DNA from 2 places in the Alteromonas sp. W12 genome. Region 1 is predicted to be linked to the other one. Evidence: predicted binding sites of a transcription regulator. Region 1 holds the regulator's gene; the other holds the start of a gene.

Region 1 (3,697 bases):
AGCGTTCCCTTCAGCTAACGTGTTTCTCACGGTTAAGGGGCGTATTATGGCGGCGTATGAAGTAAAGGATTCACTAAGAGAAGATACGCAAGAAACTCTCGATATATTAGCTAAAAGCCATACCCTCGCCGTTTTAAGTGGTGATACACAGCAAAACGTTAATGCGCTTACCGCACCATTGCCAATTTCGACCGCTAAAGGTGGCCTAACACCTGAGCAAAAGTACGAAGCCGTTCAAGCTATGCAGCAATCTGGCGCGAAAGTGATGATGATGGGTGACGGTATTAACGACGCTCCAGTTCTTGCCAGCGCTGATGTGGCAATTGCAGTGGGTAATGCCACAGACGTGGCTAAAACTGCCGCCGACGTGATACTGCTTGGCGATCAGCTGCTTTCTGTACCAGAACTTATTCGAACTGCGCACCAAGTGAAGCAAAAAATAAGGCAAAATATTGGCTGGTCGGTAGGTTACAACGTTTTGATCTTACCTTTCGCCGTATCAGGCCTACTTTCACCGTGGATGGCTGTTGTTGGTATGTCGTTAAGCAGTATCATTGTGGTCACAAACTCAACGCGACTTTTGAGCAAATAGCATGAGTATTATTTACGTATTAATTCCAATCGCCATCATCATTGTTGCCGTCGCTATCGTGATATTCTTTTGGGCGGTGAAAACCAATCAATTTGAAGATTTGGATCGCCAAGGGTATAGCATACTGTTTGACGATGATCTTCCGCCAGAAGAAAAAAAGCTAGCTGAGCAACGCAAGCAACTTCAAGACAGTAAAGTAGACAAAAGCCAAGCGCCACATGGAAGGGATTAACTACTTCTCTGCCTTTCTTATCGGCTTAGCCGGTGGAGTTCACTGTGTGGGAATGTGCGGTGGAATTGTCGCTGCGCTAAGGATGGTATCGCCTAAAGGCGCTTCAGCACTACCCTATACCCTTGCCTATAACATGGGACGTATAGTGAGCTACACCATCGCCGGAGCAATAACCGGGGCACTTGGAAAAATTGCAGCAGATTATATACCTCTTGCCAACTATGCCCTTTCCCTACTTAGCGGAATCATGTTGCTTCTACTGGCGTGTTATTTGGGTAAGTGGTGGACTGGCTTAACAGTGCTGGAAAATGCGGGTAAAGGCCTATTTTCCAAAGTCCAGCCGCTTTCAAAACGCTTTTTGCCATTTAAGACCCCTTTAAGTGCGTTGCCTTATGGTTTTATTTGGGGTTGGCTTCCTTGCGGTTTGGTGTATTCCACACTTACCTGGTCTCTCGCGGCGGGTAACGCGCTAGAAGGCGCTGCTATTATGTTCTTCTTCGGTTTGGGTACATTACCCACCTTGCTCGCTGCAAGCGCTGGTAGCCAATATATTGTTCGAAGTTTTCAACATAACCATTTTAGACAAATTATTGCGGTAATAATGGCAATATATGCAGCTTATCTTATTCATGGCGCAATCGTTTAAAAATGGGTGTATTATTGTCGGGTATTCTTTTAGAGAGCGTGCATTATGAGCAAAGGAAGCCAATTTTCTATTCACTGTCAAAACTGTAGTTTCAGTCACCTGTGTTTACCGGTGGCGTTAAACAAAACAGAAATCGAGTCTCTTGACGATATTATTGAACGCAAGAAGCCGCTTCATAAAGGTGACACGCTGATTCAAACTGGTGATAAATTCCGTTCTCTATTTGCAGTGAGAACCGGTTCATTCAAATCATTTGTGACTAATACCGAAGGTGAAGAACAGATTACCGGCTTCCACTTTCCTGGTGACATTATCGGTTTCGATGCATTAAGAGAGAACAAACACCAAAGCTATACCTCTGCGTTAGAAACTGCCATGGTGTGTGAACTTCCCTACGAGACCCTCGACGAAATGTCAGTGCAATTTCCAAAACTGCGCCACCAAATCATGAGCTTCATGAGTGCTGAAATAAAACAAGATCACGACATGATCATGCTTTTAAACAAGCGAACTGCAGAAGAGCGCTTACTGTATTTCATCTCACACCTGTCGCAACGCTTTGAAGAGCGTGGCTTTTCCCATAGAGAATTCCACTTAACCATGACGCGCAACGAAATTGGAAACTATTTAGGATTAACGATTGAAACGATTAGTCGTCTGTTAAGCCGTTTTCAAAAAGACAACATCATAAAAGTAGACGGCAAGCTTATTACTATTTTGGATTTCGATAGGCTAAACACCAAACTAGCGGCGCTTAACGGCCCTAGCGTTGTCTGCGGTTAGCCGTTTTTAGGTGTTAAATAAGGCGCGCACTAAGCGCGCTTTTTTGTGACCAGTGTTAGCCACCTATCTACCCTTTCAGCGCCACGCCGGTTGCTCCATATTCAATTCGGTAGCTTCACTCATGGTCGCCTCGTAAAATTCTTGATCTAAAACAACTTACGTTTTTCCCAATGTCGTTTATAGTTAGTATTAGAAAACTTCGATTTCGACAGCCACTACTAAGTTTCGTAGTTAGGGGGACGTTATGATTGAGTGTAAACGAATTCTGGCCGTGGTAGATGCCGAGCGCGATAACCAACCTGCACTAAGCCGTGCTTATGAACTCGCTTCAAAAACAGGTGCTTCAGTTACCGCCATGATGGTGGTATACGACTTATCTTATGATATGACGACCATGCTTAGCCCGGATGAGCGCGAGTCAATGCGCGATGCAGTTACAAAGGAGCATGCAAAATGGCTTGCCACCCACTTAAGAGAACAAGGATTCACTGAAACTGATATCGTTGTAGAATGGAATAATCGTGCGTATGAGTCGATTATTTACTACACCCTAAACAATCAGATAGATTTAGTGGTAAAGGCAACCAAAAAGCACGACGATCTTGCTTCTGTTATTTTCACCCCCACCGACTGGCATTTAATGCGTAAATGCCCTCGCCCAGTATTGCTCGTTAAAGAGCACGACTGGCCAGAAGGAGGAGAGATTATTGCTGCAGTAAACGTAGGCAGTGAAGACGATGAGCATGCCGCACTTAACGATAAGCTCACCCTCATTGCTAACGACTACGCCTCTTTATTGAAAGGGAGCGTAAATTTGGTCAACAGTTACCCTTCTACACCACTTAATATCGCCATAGAAGTGCCTGAGTTCGACCCCGATACCTATCACGACGCGGTAAAAAATCATCATTTAAAGGAAATGCGTAGTCACGCGTTAAAGTACGGTATTCCTGACAACAAATGTGTAGTAAGAGAAGGCCTTCCGGAAAAAGTTATCCCGCAAGTGGCAAAAACACTGGATGCAGAGCTGGTTGTTATTGGTACCGTTGGCCGTGTGGGCATTTCAGCGGCCCTAATTGGTAACACTGCAGAACACGTGATCGACGAACTCAATTGCGATGTGCTTGCTATTAAGCCAGATGGATTTGTGTCGCCGTTGTCGGTGTAGTCTTTTTATTAGTACTACATAGCCCGTGTTTGCGGTTACTTAGCGGTCAACACGGTATGTCACCAACAAATTTAACTTCACAAGCATGGTCTCGAAAAGCCGCTTTAATGTATAATGGTGGCTTTATCACAAACCAAGCTAGTTAATTATGAGTTTAGGCACAAACAGTGCTGACGCGTCGCCATTAAATGCTGCGCAAAGTAAGCAAAAGTACAACTTCAACAAACTTCAGAAACGACTTCGCCGCAATGTGGGTAAAGCCATTGGCGATTTCGG
Region 2 (3,697 bases), on a different contig from region 1:
CGTCACTTTATTTTTAAGTAACGTCGTCTCGCGAGTTTCGTTTTCAGCCGCTTGCTCTAACTTTGCTTCAAGCTCTGGAATACGGCCGTACTGAAGTTCCGACATACGATTCAAATCAGATGCACGTCGCGCTATCTCCAAGTCAAGTTTAGCCTGCTCAAGCTCCCCTTTAATGGTTTGAGTGCCCTGCATGGCGTCTTTCTCATCCAGCCACACTTTCTCAAGCTCTGCGTACTTGGTTTCCGCTTGCTCACGCTCTAGCTCAATCATCTCAAGTCGCTTATGACTCGCATCATCTGTTTCTTTGGCCAGAGCTTGCTCTTCCAATTTTAGCTGGATGATACGACGCTCCAGACGATCCATCTCTTCGGGCTTGGAGTCTATTTGCAATCGAATGCTAGACGCAGCCTCGTCTATAAGATCAATGGCTTTGTCTGGCAATTGGCGGTCGCTAATATAACGATGCGACAAACTTGCCGCTGCAACGATAGCGGGATCAGTAATATCTACCGAGTGATGGAGCTCATAGCGCTCTTTTAAGCCACGCAGAATAGCAATAGTGTCTTCAACGCTTGGTTCTTCAACTAATACCTTTTGGAAACGACGTTCAAGTGCTGCGTCTTTTTCAATGTACTGACGATATTCATCCAGTGTTGTAGCACCAACGCAGTGAAGTTCACCACGGGCTAACGCAGGTTTAAGCATATTACCTGCATCCATCGCTCCATCGCCCTTCCCTGCACCTACCATGGTGTGCAGTTCGTCAACGAATAAGATCACGCGGCCTTCTTCTTTAGCCAGCTCATTAAGCACTGCTTTAAGGCGTTCTTCAAACTCACCGCGATATTTAGCTCCCGCCACTAACGCGCCCATATCAAGGGCAAGAACACGCTTGTTCTTTAAGCCCTCAGGCACTTCGCCATTAATGATGCGCTGAGCCAACCCTTCAACAATAGCCGTTTTACCCACACCCGGCTCACCAATGAGTACTGGGTTGTTTTTGGTTCGACGCTGCAGTACTTGAACAGTTCGGCGAATCTCATCATCTCGACCGATGACCGGGTCGAGCTTGCCTTGTTCTGCTCGCTCGGTTAAATCTGTCGTGTATTTTTCAAGCGCCTGACGTACATCTTCAGCATTAGGATCCGTGACCTTCTGACCACCACGCATGTCGTCTATTGCGCTTTCAATAGCTTCTTTAGTGATATTCAGGCTTTTGAGGATTTCCCCCAAGCGCCCTTTATCTTGTAGCGCCGCTAGAACAAAGATTTCTGAAGTGATGTATTCGTCTTTTCGCTGCTGCGCTATCTTGTCACAAAGATTTAGCAAAATGCCGCTGTCTTTACTTAATTGAACATCTCCCCCAATGCCTTCAATACGAGGTAGGCGCTCAATAGCTTGGCTCAGTGCTGAGCGTAGCGCATTTACATTGATGTTTGCTTGGTCAAGCAAAGGGCGTACTGACCCGCCTTGCTGATTTAGCATGGCAGTCATTAAATGGACAGGTTCAATGTATTGATGATCTCGCCCCAATGCGAGTGATTGAGCATCGGATATTGCGAGCTGAAATTTACTGGTAAATCTATCTAGTCTCATAATTTCAACCTAATTAATGAACAACTATACCTGCGGTAACACGCCGCAATTACGAACATTTTAACTCTCGCTGAGTGGGTAATGATCTATGCGGAATGGTATTCTTTATGTTCTAGTTATGTAGGCTGCTCAATTGCGATTCAAGTATGAGATTAAAAAGTTAGCCAAAAAGATAACAAATAATGTATGAAGTTTGATCTAGCGCAACTGTGTGATCAGACTAAAACTGCCGCCTTTTTTCGAAACAATTTAAAGCAGGCCTATTACGCTAACTATACGCCCAGTCGTGCGCTTGTTTTGATGCGTAGCTCTTCGATGAGAGTAAAAACGCTGTTCGTCAGTGTAAGTACACAAGTTACTTTGTGTAATACTCTCAACGCCAGCTTGCTGCAATTGCACCTGTGCCACTAGAGGTAGATCTAATAAGTACTTCCCTCTATTAGAGCTATTGGCAATGGCACCGTCTATATGGCGAAACTTACTCGCCAACTGTGCATCAACTTCGTAGCAGGGCCCGCTGATTGCAGGACCAACCCAAGCGATGAGTTTTTTTGCGTCGCTGCCAAAGTGTGAAACTGCACTTCCGATAATGTTAGTATCGAGACCTTTCCAACCAGCATGTACTGCCGCCACTTCTTGACCGCTTTCATCACACAATAAAATGGGCACGCAGTCTGCGGTCATTACCGCACAAAAATGCGATGTTGAAGAAGAATACGACGCATCAGCGGTGGTATCTGCGCTCGGCAATGACACCACGCGGTTGCTGTGCACTTGCTCCAACCATGTGATCTTTTCACTATGTGGAATTAGGCTTCTATTGGCTTTCACTAGTAGGAGGTCGTCCCCCACGTGGGCGCCAACGTTCAAACCTGCAAAATCACCTATGCTTGTACCTCCCATTCTTGTCGTTGTGTATGCAACAACATTTGCGGGACATGACCACGCTGGCGTAATCAAATCCAGCGTGGATGAAATAGGTGAATTCGCAGCTGACAATGTCATAAGTTCGCCTTACTCATTAAAGCATATCTTGTGGATTGTCCGCGGTGTCCTTTTTCACGGCTTTAAGCAAGTCCTGCATATCTTGAGGTAGGGGAGCTTTCCACGTCATCCACTCTTCAGTTTCAGGGTGAAACAGCGAGAGCTGTGCGGCGTGCAACGCCTGACGTTGGAATCCGCGAAGCGCAGCGATAAATTCTTCTGACGCCCCTTTAGGAAGACGAGGACGCCCGCCATAAACTTGGTCGCCAAGCAAAGGATGCTTAATGTGGGCCATGTGTACGCGGATTTGGTGCGTACGGCCAGTTTCAAGCTTCAAACGCAGGTGCGTGTATGCGCGAAATTTTTCGATAACACGAAAATGAGTGACCGCTGGTTTGCCCATTTCACGTACTGCCATATGCGTACGTTTTGTTGCGTGTCTACCAATAGGCGCATCTACAATACCACCAGCGACCATCGTACCTAAGGCAACGGCTTCGTATTCACGACTCATTTCCCGACGTTGAAGTTGGTCAACAAGATGCGTTTGAGCAGGAATTGTTTTTGCTACTACCATTAACCCCGTCGTGTCTTTGTCAAGGCGATGGACAATGCCCGCACGTGGAACTTTGTCTATCTCTGGACAATGATTTAACAAGGCATTTAGCACGGTACCGCTTGGGTTCCCTGCACCTGGATGCACAACCAAATCTGCTGGTTTGTTTATGACTAGGATGTGTTCATCTTCATAAACAATGTTTAACGCGATGTCTTGCGCTTCGCTCGTTACTTGTACATCCATTTCGGCCTGTACAGTAACAAGTTCATCCATTTGCATTTTGTGGCGAGGCACGGTGATTACTTCACCGTTTACAGCAACATTCCCATCTTGGATCCAAGTTTTTAGCTTAGAACGAGAATATTCAGGGAACAAATCAGCCAAAACCTGATCTAACCGTAAACCAAAATGCGCAGCTTCCGTTGAAGCTTCTAATTGTATTGTGTTCGGCGACTGTGTCATAACACCATTGATTACGTCTAAAAAAGGGTATTATAACAAGTATTCACGCTGTACACTGCCTTGTTTACGTTTTTGTATGGTTTTTCTCATCGTTAG

What was found. The regulator FNR, encoded in region 1, switches genes on or off when oxygen is low (the NO sensors DNR and NnrR bind a similar motif). The targets are predictions, from matches to a motif close to TTGATCTAGATCAA.
Region 2: the regulator FNR is predicted to act here: its motif matches at 1,790-1,803, upstream of clpB (ATP-dependent chaperone ClpB).

What each region holds. Positions count from the first base shown of each region.
Region 1 is NZ_LQXH01000014.1:15,411-19,107, forward strand. It holds gene AWH61_RS19330 (heavy metal translocating P-type ATPase) at 1-592, shown strand, start outside; gene ccoS (cbb3-type cytochrome oxidase assembly protein CcoS) at 594-824, shown strand; gene AWH61_RS19340 (sulfite exporter TauE/SafE family protein) at 811-1,470, shown strand; gene fnr (fumarate/nitrate reduction transcriptional regulator Fnr) at 1,516-2,253, shown strand; gene uspE (universal stress protein UspE) at 2,498-3,421, shown strand; gene ttcA (tRNA 2-thiocytidine(32) synthetase TtcA) at 3,570-3,697, shown strand, end outside.
Region 2 is NZ_LQXH01000007.1:859,605-863,301, reverse strand. It holds gene clpB (ATP-dependent chaperone ClpB) at 1-1,596, opposite strand, end outside; gene pgeF (peptidoglycan editing factor PgeF) at 1,846-2,601, opposite strand; gene rluD (23S rRNA pseudouridine(1911/1915/1917) synthase RluD) at 2,618-3,601, opposite strand.